Regions from separate parts of the Variovorax sp. GW821-FHT09D04 genome, predicted to be linked through region 2. Evidence: riboswitches for the same ligand, from Rfam matches in the RefSeq annotation. Region 2 holds a riboswitch; the other holds the start of a gene.
What was found. A riboswitch is a leader RNA that binds a small molecule or an ion and turns the genes downstream of it on or off. The one in region 2 is predicted to bind glycine.
Positions count from the first base shown of each region.

Region 1: linked by a shared signal. The riboswitch ahead of AC07O4_RS25670 (D-amino acid dehydrogenase) and the one ahead of gcvT (glycine cleavage system aminomethyltransferase GcvT) in region 2 are both predicted to bind glycine.

Region 1 covers NZ_JBWKPA010000010.1:128,005-135,657, reverse strand. The annotation lists gene AC07O4_RS25700 (NAD-dependent epimerase/dehydratase family protein) at 1-608, opposite strand, end outside; gene AC07O4_RS25695 (sugar phosphate nucleotidyltransferase) at 612-1,328, opposite strand; gene AC07O4_RS25690 (GDP-mannose 4,6-dehydratase) at 1,342-2,346, opposite strand; gene rfbA (glucose-1-phosphate thymidylyltransferase RfbA) at 2,384-3,271, opposite strand; gene rfbD (dTDP-4-dehydrorhamnose reductase) at 3,311-4,201, opposite strand; gene rfbB (dTDP-glucose 4,6-dehydratase) at 4,198-5,277, opposite strand; glycine riboswitch at 5,396-5,486, shown strand; glycine riboswitch at 5,531-5,637, shown strand; gene AC07O4_RS25670 (D-amino acid dehydrogenase) at 5,729-7,036, shown strand; gene AC07O4_RS25665 (RtcB family protein) at 7,056-7,653, opposite strand, start outside.
Region 2 covers NZ_JBWKPA010000003.1:227,422-235,074, reverse strand. The annotation lists gene AC07O4_RS11455 (TRAP transporter large permease) at 1-225, shown strand, start outside; gene AC07O4_RS11450 (AraC family transcriptional regulator) at 262-1,041, opposite strand; gene AC07O4_RS11445 (MFS transporter) at 1,151-2,341, shown strand; gene AC07O4_RS11440 (L,D-transpeptidase Cds6 family protein) at 2,602-3,084, shown strand; gene AC07O4_RS11435 (hypothetical protein) at 3,181-3,717, shown strand; glycine riboswitch at 3,749-3,839, shown strand; glycine riboswitch at 3,852-3,956, shown strand; gene gcvT (glycine cleavage system aminomethyltransferase GcvT) at 4,004-5,176, shown strand; gene gcvH (glycine cleavage system protein GcvH) at 5,248-5,619, shown strand; gene gcvP (aminomethyl-transferring glycine dehydrogenase) at 5,678-7,653, shown strand, end outside.

The sequences.
Region 1 (7,653 bases), on a different contig from region 2:
CGCACGACATCGAGATCGCCGGTGGACAGCACACCACCATGCGCGCCCATGCAAGCGATCTGGTGCGCAAAGCTTCCCAGGGCCAGAGACTTCGGCATGCCAGGCCCGATGGGATTGAACAGCCGGGCCACCACCACAGGCAACCCGCGCGAAGCCGCGACGAAGGCGTGGCTCGTCTGCGCCAACTTGCTCGCGCCATAGGCCGTGTTGGGACGGCAGGCCGCATCCTCGCGCACGGGCTGCTGGGCGGCAGGCACCGCCCCGTATTCGGCTGCGCTGCCCGCCAGGAGCACGCGCGGCTTGCTCGGCATGGCGAGCGCGCCATCCAGCAGGTTGGCAGCGAAGACGACGTTGGCCTCGTAGAGCTCGCTATAGGAGGGGGCGGAGGAAACCCCCGCCAGATGCATGACGAACTGCGGCTCTACGGACAAGAGCAGATCGCGGACCTCGGCCGCATCGGCAGGATCGGCAAGCACGCGCCTTGCCTCGCCTGCGACAGCGGCCCGTTCGGTTCTGCTGACGGCGAAGGCTTCAAGGCCGCGCGCCTGCAGTTCTTCAAGCACCGCCCGCCCGACGAATCCGCTGGCACCGGTGACAAGCACGCGCATAGGCTACTCGGGCAGGAAAAGCTCGCGACTCTCGTCGAACATCTTCTGCGCTGTCGAGTAGTCTTCCGGTCGGCCGATGTCGAGCCAGAAGCTCTCGGGCTGTTGGTGGCAGCGCACCTTCTTGCCGGCCGCGCTCAGCTTGAGCAACAGGTCCGGCATGTCCAGGTGAACACCCTCGCTGACATGCGGCTTCACCGCGTCGCGGTTGAGCATGTAGAGGCCCATGCTGACCAGGTGCTTGCTCATGGGTTTCTCGAGGTACCCCTGGAGATTCATCTCCGCATCGACCTGGATGAGCCCGAAATCGATCTTGACCTCTCGTTCGTAGACGCAGATCGTGGCATCCGATTGCCGCTCGGCATGCGTGCGGATCAGCTGGCCGATGTCGAACGTGGTGAGCAGGTCGCCGTTGGTGACGATGAAGTTCTCGCCGACCTTGTCGATCAGCGCGCCAAGCGGACCGGCCGTCCCCAGAGGGCTGTCCTCGAGGCTGTAGTCGATCTTCAGCCCGAATCGCGAACCATCGCCGCAAAACGCGCGGATCAGGTGATGCAAATGGTTGACCGCAAGGATGACTTCGTCGACGCCGGCGCGACGCAGCTGCCGCAGCAGGAGTTCCAGCACCGGCATGTCCCCCAGGGGCATGAGAGGCTTGGGAAACGAGGCGGTGAACGGCTGAAGGCGAGTGCCCTTGCCGCCGGCCATGACGACTGCTTTCATGATGCTAGCTCCCTCAGACGGTGTAGACCGCAGGGCGGTACAGGTGGATGTTGCGGCGAATGAATTCGATGCTCTGGCGCAACCCCTCGTCCAGGTCGACTTGCGGCGACCACCCCATCAACTTCGCGGCCAGCGCGTTGTCGGAGACGAGCTTCAAGACCTCGCTCTTGTCGGGGCGCATGCGCGCGGTGTCCGCAACGATCTCTTTTTCCACGCCCATCAGCTTGAGGATGCGTTCGGCAAAGTGACCGATCGTGTAGGTCGAGCCGGTTCCCAGGTTGATGGTCTGCCCCTCGATGCCGGGCGTCACCGAAGCAGCGACGAAACCGGCGACCGTGTCCGTCACGAAGGTCATGTCGCGCTCAGGGGTCAGCGATCCGAGCTTGATCACGTCCTGGGTCAATGCCTGCGAGATGATGGTCGGGATGAATGCCCGGGCGGACTGGCGCGGGCCGAACGTGTTGAACGGGCGCAAGGTCACGACACCGGTGTCGAACGAGCGGTAGTAGCTCTCGGCGATCTTGTCCGCCCCGATCTTCGAGGCCGAATAAGGCGACTGCCCTTGCAGCGGATGCTCTTCGTCGATCGGCACGCGCACCGCGGTGCCGTACACCTCGGAGGTGCTCGTGTGGACGACGCGACGAACCGACAGACGGCGCGCGGCCTCCACGACGTTGAGCGTTCCTTCGACGTTGGTGCGCACGTAGCTGCGCGGGGCAACGTACGAGTACGGAATGGCGATCAGGGCCGCCAGATGGCAGACGACGTCGATGCCCTGCATGGCATGCATGACGAAATCGCCATCGTCGATGTTGCCCGCCACGACGCGGAACTGACCCTTCACGTCATCCGGTGCGAATTCGAGATTGCCCCAACTCGATGCGGAACCGTAGCGGACCATGGCCGTGACGTCAGCGCCGGCACGCACGAGCGCTTCGACGAGATGGCTTCCGATGAACCCGCCTGCGCCGGTTACGAGGTACTTTTGACCCGTCAGGGTTTGAGTTGATGCATGCATGACTTGTGCTACCGAAGAAATTGTTGTGTGTCAGTGTTCAGAATGAGTGCTCTTCGACAAGCAGCCGATTGAGGTACTTGCCGTAGGCATTTTTCTGCAGTGGCAAGGCCAGCCGCGCCAGTTGCTCCTTGTCGATGAAGCCATGCCGCCACGCGATTTCCTCCGGGCAGGCGATCTTCAACCCCTGCCGGTGCTCCAGCGTGGCGATGAACTGCCCCGCCTCCAACAGGCTTTCATGCGTACCGGTATCAAGCCAGGCGTAGCCGCGCTGCATGATCTGCACGTTGAGCCGGCCAAGATCGAGGTACGCCTGATTGACGGCCGTGATCTCGAGCTCGCCTCGCGCACTCGGCTTCACCGCCTTGGCGATGTCGATGACCTGGTTGTCGTAGAAGTACAGGCCCGTCACGGCGTAGTTGCTCTTGGGCTTGAGCGGCTTTTCCTCGATGCTGCTGGCCTTGCCTTGTGCGTCGAACGCGACCACGCCATACCGCTCCGGGTCATGCACGTGGTACGCGAACACAGTGGCTCCCGCGTCCTGCGCGTCGGCGCCGCTCAGCAGATGGGCAAAGTCATGCCCATAGAAGATGTTGTCCCCCAACACCAGCGCGCTCGGCGAGTTCCCCACGAACTTGTCGCCGATGATGAACGCCTGCGCCAGGCCATCGGGACTCGGCTGCACCGCGTACTGCAGGTTGATGCCCCACTGGCTGCCGTCGCCCAGCAGCTGCTGGAAGCGCGGCGTGTCCTGCGGCGTGCTGATGATCAGGATGTCGCGCATGCCGCCGAGCATCAGGGTGCTCAGCGGGTAATAGATCATGGGCTTGTCGTACACCGGCAGCAGTTGCTTGCTCATGGCGAGCGTGGCCGGGTGCAGGCGGGTGCCGGAGCCACCGGCAAGGATGATGCCTTTGCGTTGCGTCATGGGGTCTTCTAGTGTGGGAGGCCGGGAAAAATCAGTCGGTCAGAGCGTCTCGCGCAGCATGCGTGCCACGCCTTCCTGCCAGGGCGGCAGTCGCAGGCCGAAGGTGGTCTGCAGCTTGGTGGTGTCGAGCCGCGAGTTGTGCGGGCGCTTCGCGGGCGTCGGAAAGGCGCTGGTGGGCACGGCCTCCACGGCCTGCGGGCCGGCCTTGAGTTCGACGCCGGCCTGCTGCGCCATCTCGAGCACGAAGCGCGCGTAGCCGTGCCACGTGGTCTCGCCGCCGGCGATGGAGTGGTACAGCCCGGCCTTGGCCGGGTCTTGCAGCGTGGCGCGAATGGCGTGCGCGGTGATGTCGGCCAGCAACTCAGCCCCGGTGGGGGCGCCGAACTGGTCGTCGATGACCGTGAGCTTGTCGCGCTCCTTGGCCAGGCGCAGCATGGTCTTGGCGAAGTTGCCGCCGCGTGCGGCGTACACCCAGCTGGTGCGAAAGATCAGGTGCTTCGCGCAATGCTGCGCCACCAACTGCTCGCCTTCGAGCTTGGTCTGGCCGTACACGCTGAGCGGGCCGGTCGCGTCGTCTTCTTTCCAGGGGCGGGTGCCGCTGCCGTCGAAGACGTAGTCGGTGGAGTAATGCACCATCAGCGCGCCGATCTGCTGCGCGGCCTCGGCCACCACGCCGGGCGAGGTGGCGTTGAGCTTGCGCGCGAAGTCGGGCTCGCTCTCGGCCTTGTCGACGGCAGTGTGCGCGGCGGCATTGACGATGACGTCGGGGCGCACCGCCAGCACGGTTGCAGCCAGCTGCTCGGGACGGCTGAAGTCGGCGTGGAAGTCGGTGCTGTCGAAGTCCAGGGCGACCAGTTCGCCGAGCGGCGCGAGGCTGCGCTGCAACTCCCAGCCGACCTGTCCACCTTTGCCGAGCAGCAGCAACTTCATGCGGAAGCCTTTGCAGGCGCAGCGTCGTATTGCTTCTCGACCCATTCACGGTACGCGCCGCTTTGCACGTTGCGCACCCACTCGCCGTTCGCGAGGTACCACTCGACGGTCTTGCGGATGCCGGTATCGAAGGTCTCGGCGGGCTTCCAGCCGAGTTCGCGTTCGAGCTTGCGTGCATCGATGGCGTAGCGGCGGTCGTGGCCCGGGCGGTCCGTGACGTAGGTGATCTGTTCCTTGTACGGCTTGCCGTCGGCGCGGGGGCTCAGTTCGTCGAGCAGCGCGCACACGGTGTTGACGATCTCGATGTTGGGCTTCTCGTTCCAGCCACCGACGTTGTAGGTCTCGCCGAGCTTGCCGGCCTCGAGCACGCGGCGGATGGCGCTGCAGTGGTCCTTCACGTAGAGCCAGTCGCGCACCTGCATGCCGTCGCCGTACACGGGCAGGCTCTTGCCGGCCAGTGCGTTGACGATCATCAGCGGGATCAGCTTCTCGGGGAAGTGGAACGGGCCGTAGTTGTTCGAGCAGTTGGTCGTGACCACCGGCAGGCCGTAGGTGTGATGCCAGGCGCGCACGAGGTGGTCGCTGGCAGCCTTGCTGGCCGAGTACGGGCTGTTGGGCTCGTACTTGTTCTCTTCGGTGAAGGCCGGGTCGGTCTTGGAGAGCGAGCCGTAGACCTCGTCGGTCGACACGTGCAGGAAGCGGAAGGCGGCCTTCTGGTCGGCCGGCAGGGCGTTCCAGTAGCCGCGCACCGATTCGAGCAGGCGAAAGGTGCCGAGCACGTTGGTCTGCACGAAGTCTTCCGGGCCGTGGATCGAACGATCCACATGCGATTCCGCGGCAAAGTTCACGACGGCGCGGGGTTTGTGCTCGGCCAGCAGGCGATCGAGCAGCGCGCTGTCGCCGATGTCGCCCTGCACGAAGACGTGGTTCGCGTTGCCCTTGAGCGACGCCAGGGTCTCGAGGTTGCCCGCGTAGGTCAGCTTGTCGAGGTTCACGACGGGCTCGTTGCCCTGCGCGATCCAGTCGAGCACGAAATTGGCGCCAATGAAGCCTGCGCCGCCGGTAACCAGGATCATGGAGTCCCCTGCATGTAGAAAAAAGTTTGCTTTACCAAAAATCAACATTCAATTATCCCATCGGTGTGAAGTGCCGATGTACAGGGCTTGGCCGGCTTGCGGGGCCCGCCTACAATCGCCAACAATTGCAGGAGAGCGGGCCTCCACGGAGGCCCTACCGAAGGCGCAAACTCCCATAAACGCTCAGGTCGGCCCGACGAAATTCCAGGCAACGCCCAGGAACTTCGGCAAGGGGTCAGTACTGCACTCATCGATACAGCCGTCTGGAGAGCCGCCACGCCATGTGGCGCACCGAAGGAGCAAACCCGCTGCGGGTGCAGCAGGGTGAATCTCTCAGGTACCGAGGACAGGGGGAGCGGCAACTTGGACATCGGTCGTCCGGTTGCTTGCTATTGGTTCAATAGCACTCCACGCCCGCCGTTCAAGCGCTGCAAACTCAAAGGTACTTGCAATGCGTGTGATCGTTCTTGGCGCCGGCCTGCTCGGCGTGACTTCGGCCTACTACCTCCAGCAACTCGGCCACGAGGTGACCGTGATCGACCGGCAGGCCACCCCGGCCGCCGAAACCAGCTTCGCCAACGGCGGCCAGATCTCGGTCAGCCATGCCGAACCGTGGGCCAATCCAAGCGCGCCGCTGAAGGTGCTGCAATGGCTCGGCAAGGAAGATGCGCCGCTGCTGTTTCGCATCCGCGCCGACATGCGCCAGTGGCTCTGGGGCCTGCAGTTCTTGCGCGAATGCACCCCCGCGCGCACCCGCCACAACATCGAACAGATCGTTCGTCTCGGTACATACAGCCGGGAAATGTTGCAGCAATTGCGTCGAGACACCGGCCTGAACTATGACCAGCGCACGCAAGGCATCCTGCACTTCTACACGACGCAAAAGGAATTCGACGGCGCCCTCGCGCCCGCCGAGCAGATGCGTGCCCTGGGCTGCGAGCGGCTGGTCATCTCGGCCGACGAAGCCATCAGGATCGAACCCGCCCTCGCCCACATCCGCCCCCAACTCGCCGGCGCCACGTACACCGCCGAAGACGAATCGGGCGACGCCAACCGCTTCGCGCGCGAGCTCGTGAAGCTGGCCGAAGCGGCCGGCGTGAAGTTCCTCATGAGCCACACGGTGACCGCGCTGCGCGAAGCCGGCGGCAGCATCGACCACGTCGAGGCGACCGACAACGAAGGCCGCTTCCAGCGCATCCGCGGCGACGCCTTCGTGCTCGCGATGGGTTCGCTGAGCCCGCTGTATGCCGCGCCGCTGGGCATCCGCCTGCCGATCTACCCGGCCAAGGGCTACTCGGTGACGCTGCCCGTGAAGGACGCGTCGAAGGCGCACCAGGTCTCGCTCACGGACGACGAATACAAGCTGGTGTTCTCGCGCTACACCTCCGAGTCGGGCGACCGCCTGCGCATCGCCGGCACGGCCGAGCTCAACGGCTACGACCGCGACCTGAACCGCGTGCGTTGCGAAGCCATCGTGCGGCGCGTCGAGGAGCTCTTCCCCGGCGCCGGCGACACCGAGCGCGCGCAGTTCTGGACCGGCCTGCGCCCGGCCACGCCGAGCAACGTGCCGCTGATCGGCAAGACCAAGCTGCCGAACCTGTTCCTCAACACGGGCCACGGCACGCTCGGCTGGACGCACGCCTGCGGCTCGGGCAAGTCGATCGCGCGCATCGTGAGCGGGCTGGCGCCCGAGGTCGACTTCGCGTTCGCCGGCATGCCGGCGCCCGCGCCGCGCGCCGTGCAACCCGCACTGGGCTGACACGACACGCGTCCTCGGGTCATGCCTTGAACGTGACCCAGGGCTTGAGCCGCACGGCGCAGCGGATGAGCCCCGCGCTTTCCTGCGCCTCGATCACCGCGCCGATCGGTTTGTAGGCCTGCGGCGCCTCCTCGATGCGGCGCTCCTCGCGCAAGGTCACGCACTGCCAGCTGGCATCGGCGTCGCCGGGCGCAGGCCGCATCGCGCGCACTTCCTGCCGACGCATGCGCCGGCCGGCCCCATGGCTGCACGACCACAGCCAGTCTTCATGCCCCAGCCCGGTCGCGAGGTACGAGTGATCGCCCATCGACCCGGGAATCAGCGCCAGGTCGCCCGCGTGCGCCGGCGTCGCGCCCTTGCGATGGATGTTCATGCCGTGCTCGCGCAGCACCACGTTGTGCGGCACGTCGACCACCAGCGTCGACGCCGTGGCGCCCAGCAGCTCGGCGAAGTCCTTGCGCACCAGCTCGGCCAGCACGACGCGGTTGGCCCACGCATAGCGCGCGGCCACGCCCATGGCTTCGAGGTACTCCTGCGCCAGCGGCCCCGCCAGGCCGTACAGCCCGCTCTTCGGATGGCGCAGGCCTTGCGGCCACTCGGCCCGCGCGCGGTCCATC
Region 2 (7,653 bases):
CCGGTGCACTTCGCGATGATCGTGATCTTCAACCTCACGCTGGGCATGATCACGCCGCCGGTGGGCGGGCTGCTGTTCGTCACCTGCAACGTGTCGAAGGTGCCGATGTCGGCGCTGGTGAAGGAACTGGTGCCCTTCCTGTGGGCGCACGGCGCGGTGCTGATGCTGCTGACCTTCGTGCCGATGCTCAGCACCTGGCTGCCGCGCGCGCTCGGGTTCAAGTAGCGGCGCAGGCCGCCCCCGCCCACGCCTTCACCCGCCTCAGGCCGGCGGGTGAAGGTACTGGCTCGGCGGCACGCCGAGCGTGCGGCGGAACATCGCGGTGAAGGCGCTCGGGCTCTCGTAGCCGTGCGCCAGCGCCACCTCCAGGATCGACGCGCCCGCGGCCAGCCGCGGCAGGCTCAGCAGCAGCCGCGCCTGCCGGCACCACGCGCCGAAGGTCATGCCAGTTTCGCGTTCGAACAACCGGGCCAGCGTGCGCGCGTTCATGTGCAGCCGCGCGGCCCAGCCGTCGAGCGTGGCGGGCTGCGCGGGGTCGCGGATCAGCGCCTCGCACAGCGCGGCCAGGCGCACGTGGCGCGGCATCGGCACATGCAGCGACAGGGCGGGCGCGGCCTCGATCTCGTCGAGGATCAGCTCCATCACGCGCTCGTCGCGCCCGCCCGGCGGGTAGTCCAGCGGCAGCGACACGGCCGCCACGATCAGCTCGCGCAACAGCGCCCCCACGTGGATCACGCGGCAGTCGCCGCCCAGGTCGGCGCGCGTGCCGGGCTCGACGAAGACGGTGCGCATCTTCACCTCGCCCGCCATGCGGATCTGGTGCGTCATGCCCGGCGGCACCCAGACGCCGCGCCCCGGCGGCACCACCCAGCTGCCGGCCGCGGCGCCGACCATCATCACGCCCGAGATCGCGTGGATGAGCTGCCCGCGCCGGTGTGCATGCGGCGGAATGAAAGCGTCGCCCGCCGGATCGGTGGCCAGCACGGCCACGGCGCGCGGGGTCGATTCGCCCTCGTCGGGGCGCAGATTCAGTTTGTCCATTTCACGACGATGTTTGCACATTCGTAGCGAGAACATCTTCTCCTGTCTTCCTACGATGGCTTTTCTCCCTCTTTTTCTCCAACCGGACATCCAGGAAAGAAGCCATCGCATGAACACGCGCCGACTCGGGCTGCTCACCGGCACCCATGCCGTCAACGACCTCTACCAGGGCCTCGTGCCCGCGCTGCTGCCCTTCATGGTGCTGGAGCGCGGCTACAGCTACACGGCCGTGAGCGGCCTGATGCTGGCGGCCACCGGGCTGTCGAGCGTGGTGCAGCCGCTGTTCGGCCTGTATGCCGACCGCCACCCGCGCGCCTGGCTGGTGCCCGTGGGCTTCCTGGTGGCGGCGCTGGGCGTGGTGCTGGCGGGCCTGAGCCAGAGCTACCTGCTGACCTGGATCGCGGTCGCGCTGTGCGGGCTGGGCATCGCGGCCTACCACCCGCCCGCCACCGTGGCCGCGCGCGCGGCCGGCGGTGCCTCGCAGAAGGCGATGAGCGTGTTCTCGGTGGGCGGCACCATCGGCGCCTCGTTCGCACCCGTGCTGGCGGCCACGGTGGTCGGCGGCGGCAGCCTGTCGCGCAGCTACCTGCTGGGCATTCCCGCGGTGGCGATGGGCGTGGTGTGGGTCGTGGCGAACGCGCGGCGCGGCGCGGCCGCCCAGCACGCGGCCACGGCGGCGCGGGCCGCGCAGGCCCGCGCCCAGGTGCTGAAGCCGCACAACGACTGGCGCGCCTTCAGCCTGCTGGTGGCGACCATCGTGGGCTGGTCGATCCCCTACGTCACGGTGCTGTCGATGCTCTCGCTGCGCATCACGCGCGACCTGCACGGCAGCACCTTCCAGGGCGCCGCGGCGCTCACCGCCTTCACCGCCGCAGGGGCCGTGGGCACGCTGGCCGGCGGCTGGCTCGGCGACCGCATCGGGCGCATGGGCACGATCCGCTGCGGCTACCTGCTCGCGCTGCCGGCCATGGCGGGCCTCGTGCTCTCCTCCACGCCCGGCGCGGCGCTGGCCTGCACCGCGTGGCTCGGCATGAGCATGTTCCTCCCCTTCGCCGCGCAGGTGACGCTCGCGCAGGACTACCTGCCGCGCAACCCGGCCACCGCCAGCGGCATCACGCTCGGACTCGCGCTCTCGGTCGGCGGGCTGGTGTCGCCGCTGTTCGGCCTGCTGTCGGATGCGCACGGACTCGGCGTGACGCTGACGGTGGTGTTGTGCGTGCTGTGCGTCGCGACCGTGCTCGCCTTGCGGCTGCGCAACCGCACAGTGCAGGTGATGGCGGGCGAGGCTGCCGCGGCCTGAGTTGAGTTCCGTTCCCGCGCTACGGCAGCGCCCACCGTGCACAGGGCACTGGGTGCTTCCCGCAGCGAAATCAAGGAGGAGCCGAAGGCGGGGGACATTCGCGGAGGGAAGTACCCGGTGGCCTGTGCACGCGCCCTGAACCACGGACCACCGAAATCCGTGGGCGATTCAACGCCGCACGCCTCCTCTTTCACTGCCAGAATCGACGCAAGCTTCGACGTCGAGCCTGACAGACAAGAAGAAGGAAAGAGAAGGACGCCATGCACCGAATCGTCGCCCAGGGCAGCAGCCTTGTCGCTGCCGGCTTGCTGGCCACCGCCGGTATCGCGGCCACGCCGGCCGCCGCGCCCGTTGCAGCCGTTGCACCAGCAGCTGCCCCCGCCAATCCCACCAATCCCGTCACCCACCTCGCCGAAGTGGAAAGCGCCGTGCGCGCCTGGGCCGCCGCCTGGTCCGCGCGCGACGTCGAGCGCTACCTCGCCGCCTACGCGAGCGACTTCACCCCCGCGCGCGGCCAGACCCGCGAGCGCTGGGAGGCCGACCGGCGCGCCCGCATCACGGGCAAGTCGCGCATCAGCGTGGGCATCGAGGGGCTGGTGATCAGCGTCCAGGGCACCTCGGCCAGCGCGCAGTTCCGGCAGGTCTACAGCGCCGACGCGCTCACCGAGACCGACCGCAAGACGCTCGAGCTGCAGCGCGTGGGCCCGCGCTGGCTGATCCGCAAGGAAAGCGCGGGCAACTGACGCGCGCCGCCTTGTCCCTGTAAGGCAAATGGTTCACGAAGATGTCACCACTTGCAACGATGCTGCAGCCTTCGACCTCCGAAAGCTGTGGCCGCCATGTTCCCCACCAAGACCGAGAAGGCACGCGACGAACTCCAGGCCGGGCAGCGCACGCTCAGCCAGCGTGAGCGCGCCCTGCTGCTCATGGCCGACGGCCGGCGCTCGCTGACCGACTTCAGCCCGCTGTTCCCCAGCCGCGTCGAGGCCGAGCAGGCGATCCAGGGGCTGATGCAGCGCGGCTACCTGCAGGTCGCGCGCCCGGTCGCGCCGCCGCCTGCACCGGCCCCCACGCCCGTCCCCGCCGCCGAGCCGATCCAGGTCGCCACCTCGGCCGACAGCTTCGACGGCAAGCGCTCGCTGGCCACCACGCGCATGTTCCTGTTCGACATCTGCGAGCGCATGTTCGTGCGCCGCGACCCGCGCTTCGCCAACCAGATGCGCGACGCCCTGCGCGAGGCCCGCGACCGCGAGGCCATGCTGACCATCGCCGCGCTGATGCTCTCCGAGATCGAGAAGGCCGCCGGCCCCGAGCGCGCCGACTCGCTGCGCGAGCGCATCGACAAGCTGCTGCCGCCGGCCGAAACCGTGCACTGAGCCGCCAGCCCCGGCCCCGCGATCCACTACACTCGCCGGGTCAGGAGAGAGCCCCGCGCGACGGGGCCGCCGAAGGCGCAGGGGTTCCCCGAACGCTCAGGCAAAAGGACTGACAAGACGCCGGCAACCACCGGCGTTTCCTTGCTGGAGAGAGGCCGTGGCATTGCATGCGGCCCACCGAAGGAGCAAACCCCGATCGTGGGGCGAATCTCTCAGGTAAAGCGGACAGCAGGGGTGGCCCGTGGCGTTGCAGCCATGGATTTCGACTGCCCCTTTGGAGTACCCCGTGGCTGCTTCCTCCGCTTCCAACGCCCAACTTCTCAAGACCCCGCTGTACGACCTCCACGTCGAGTTGGGCGCCCGCATGGTGCCCTTCGCCGGCTATTCGATGCCCGTGCAGTACCCCGCCGGCCTCATGGCCGAGCACAAGCACACGCGCAATGCGGCCGGCCTGTTCGACATCTCGCACATGGGCCAGCTGCGCCTGGTCGGCCCCGACGCCGCCGCCGCGTTCGAAACCCTGATGCCCGTCGACGTGGTCGATCTGCCCGCCGGCAAGCAGCGCTACGGCCTGCTGCTGAACGACGAGGGCGGCATCCTCGACGACCTGATGTTCTTCAACGAAGGCAGCGGTTCGCTCTTCGTGATCGTGAACGGCGCCTGCAAGGTGGCCGACATCGCCCACATCCAGGCCAGGATCGGCGCGCGCTGCCAGGTGCAGCCCCTGCCCGACCACGCGCTGCTGGCGCTGCAGGGTCCGCAGGCCGCCGCCACGCTGGCGCGCCTGTCGCCCGGCATCGAGCGCTTCGTGTTCATGACCGGCGGCGCGGTGCAGATCGGCGGCATCGCCGCCTTTGTCACCCGCAGCGGCTACACCGGTGAAGACGGCTTCGAAATCTCGGTGGCCGCAAAAGACGCCGACGCCCTCGCCCGCCTGCTGCTCGCGCAGCCCGAAGTGAAGCCCGTCGGCCTGGGCGCGCGCAACTCGCTGCGGCTCGAAGCCGGCCTGTGCCTGTACGGCAACGACATCGACACCACCACGACCCCGGTCGAAGCCTCGCTCAACTGGGCGATCCAGAAGGTGCGCCGCGCCGGCGGTGCGCGCGAAGGCGGTTTTCCGGGCGCGGCCAAGGTGCTGGCCCAGCTGGCCGCCGTCGCCTCGGGCGCGGCCGGCCATACCGACCACAAGACACTCACGCGCAAGCGCGTCGGCCTCGTGGCACTGGAACGCATTCCGGTGCGCGACGGCACGCTGCTGCAGTCGCTCGAAGGGCACGACATCGGCGCCGTCACCAGCGGCCTGCTCGGCCCCACGGCCGACCGCTGCGTGGCCATGGGCTACGTGGCCGCCGCCTTCGCCGAGCCCGGCACGCGCGTGCAGGCCATCGTGCGCGGCAAGCCGGTGCCGATGGAGGTGTCAACGATGCCTTTCGTGCCGACGCGCTACTACCGCGGCTGACCGACACTGAACACCGCAGACCCGGCTAGGCTCTGCACCCCGATTCCATTTTTTCCACGAGGAGTTTTTTCATGAGCATCAAATACACCAAGGACCACGAATGGGTGGCGGCCGAAGGCGGCGCCGCCACCGTCGGCATCACCGTGCATGCGCAGGACGCGCTGGGCGACGTGGTGTTCGTCGACCTGCCTGAAGTGGGCAAGACCTTCGCGCAAGGCGAGGTCGCCGGTGTGGTCGAGTCGGTGAAGGCCGCCGCCGATGTGTTCATGCCCGTGTCGGGCGAGATCACCGAAGTGAACGAAGCGCTGCGCGCCGACCCGTCGCTGGCCAACAGCGACCCGCTGGCCGCCGGCTGGTTCTTCAAGGTCAAGCTGAGCGAGCCCGCGCAGCTCGACGCCCTGCTCGACGCCGCCAGCTACGACAAGTTCGCCGCCGAATCCTGATCCGCTGAACAGCAGCTTCTTCGCACCTTCGTTCCTTCTCCCCCGAGCCTTCACCGCCATGCCGATTCCCGCCCTTCCCTCTTTGCAAGAACTAGAGAACGCCGAAGAATTCCTCGCCCGCCACATCGGCATCGATGCGGCGGACGAGGCGCGCATGCTGCCGGTGATCGGCTCCGAAACGCGCGCGGAGCTCATCGACGGCATCGTGCCGGCGGCCATCCGCCGTGCCCGGCCGATGCGCCTGCCCGCGCCGGTCACGGAGGCCGACGCGCTGGCCGAGCTGAAGGCGCTGGCGTCGAAGAACAAGGTGTTCAAGAGCTTCATCGGCCAGGGCTACTACGGCACGCACACGCCGGGCGTGATCCTGCGCAACATCCTGGAGAACCCCGCCTGGTACACCGCCTACACGCCCTACCAGGCCGAGATTTCGCAGGGCCGCATGGAAGCCCTGCTCAACTTCCAGACGATGGTGTGCGACCTCACGGGCATGGCCATCGCCAACGCCTCGATGCTCGACGAAGCCACGGCCGCCGCCGAGGCCATGACGCTCGCCAAGCGCAGCGTGAAGAGCAAGAGCAACGTGTTCCTCGTGTCGGGCGACTGCCATCCGCAGACCATCGAAGTCATCAAGACGCGCGCCGCGCCGCTGGGCATCGAGGTCAAGGTGAGCACCGTGTCGGAAACGCTGCCGCACCTGATGGTGAGCGGCGAGTTCTTCGGCGTGCTCGCGCAGTACCCGGCCACCACCGGCCACGTGCACGACCTGCGCCCGCTCGCCGGCCACGCGCACCAGTGCGACGCCGCCTTCATCGTCGCGGCCGACCTGCTGGCGCTGACGCTGCTGGTCGCTCCCGGCGAGTTCGATGCCGACATCGTCTGCGGCACCACGCAGCGCTTCGGCATGCCGCTGTGCAACGGCGGCCCGCACGCCGCCTACCTGGCCTGCCGCGATTCGTTCAAGCGCTCGCTGCCCGGCCGCCTCGTCGGCGTGAGCGTCGACACGCATGGCCAGCCGGCCTACCGCCTCGCGCTGCAGACGCGCGAGCAGCACATCCGCCGCGAGAAGGCCACCTCGAACATCTGCACCGCGCAGGTGCTGCCGGCCGTGGTCGCCAGCATGTACGCCGTGTACCACGGCCCCGACGGCCTCACGCGCATCGCGCAGCGCGTGGCCGTGCTCACCGCCATCCTCGCCAAGGGCCTGTCGCAGATGGGCCGCGAGCCGGTGAACACCACCGCCTTCGATTCGCTCACGATCCGCACCGGCGACGACACGGCCGCGATCATCGAGCGCGCGCAGGCCGGCGGCGTCAACCTGCGCCAGCGCCTGCAGCAGCACCTGGGCATCTCGCTGGACGAAACCACCACGCGCGCCGACATCGAAACCCTGTGGGCCCTGTTCGTGCCCGCCGGCACCGCGATGCCGCGATTCGACGAGCTGGCCGCCAGCACCACGCCGCTGATTCCCGAGGACCTGCGCCGCACCAGCGCCTTCCTCGCGCACCCGGTGTTCAACACCCACAAGAGCGAAACGGCGATGCTGCGCTACATCCGCAGCCTGTCGGACAAGGACCTCGCGCTCGACCGCAGCATGATCCCACTGGGCAGCTGCACCATGAAGCTCAACGCGACCAGCGAGATGATCCCCATCACCTGGCCCGAGTTCGCCAACATCCACCCCTTCGCGCCCGCCGATCAGCTGCAGGGCTACGCCCAGCTCGACGCGCAGCTGCGCGCCTGGCTGTGCGAGGCCACCGGCTACGCGGGCATCAGCCTGCAGCCCAACGCGGGCTCGCAAGGCGAGTACGCGGGCCTGCTGGCCATCAAGTCCTTCCATGAAGCCAAGGGCCAGGGCCACCGCAACATCTGCCTGATTCCTTCGTCGGCCCACGGCACCAACCCGGCCAGCGCCCAGATGGTGGGCCTGCAGGTGGTGGTGACGGCCTGCGACGCGCAAGGCAACGTCGACATGGACGACCTGAAGCGCGCCTGCGAAAAGCACAGCGCCCACCTGGCCGCCGTGATGATCACCTA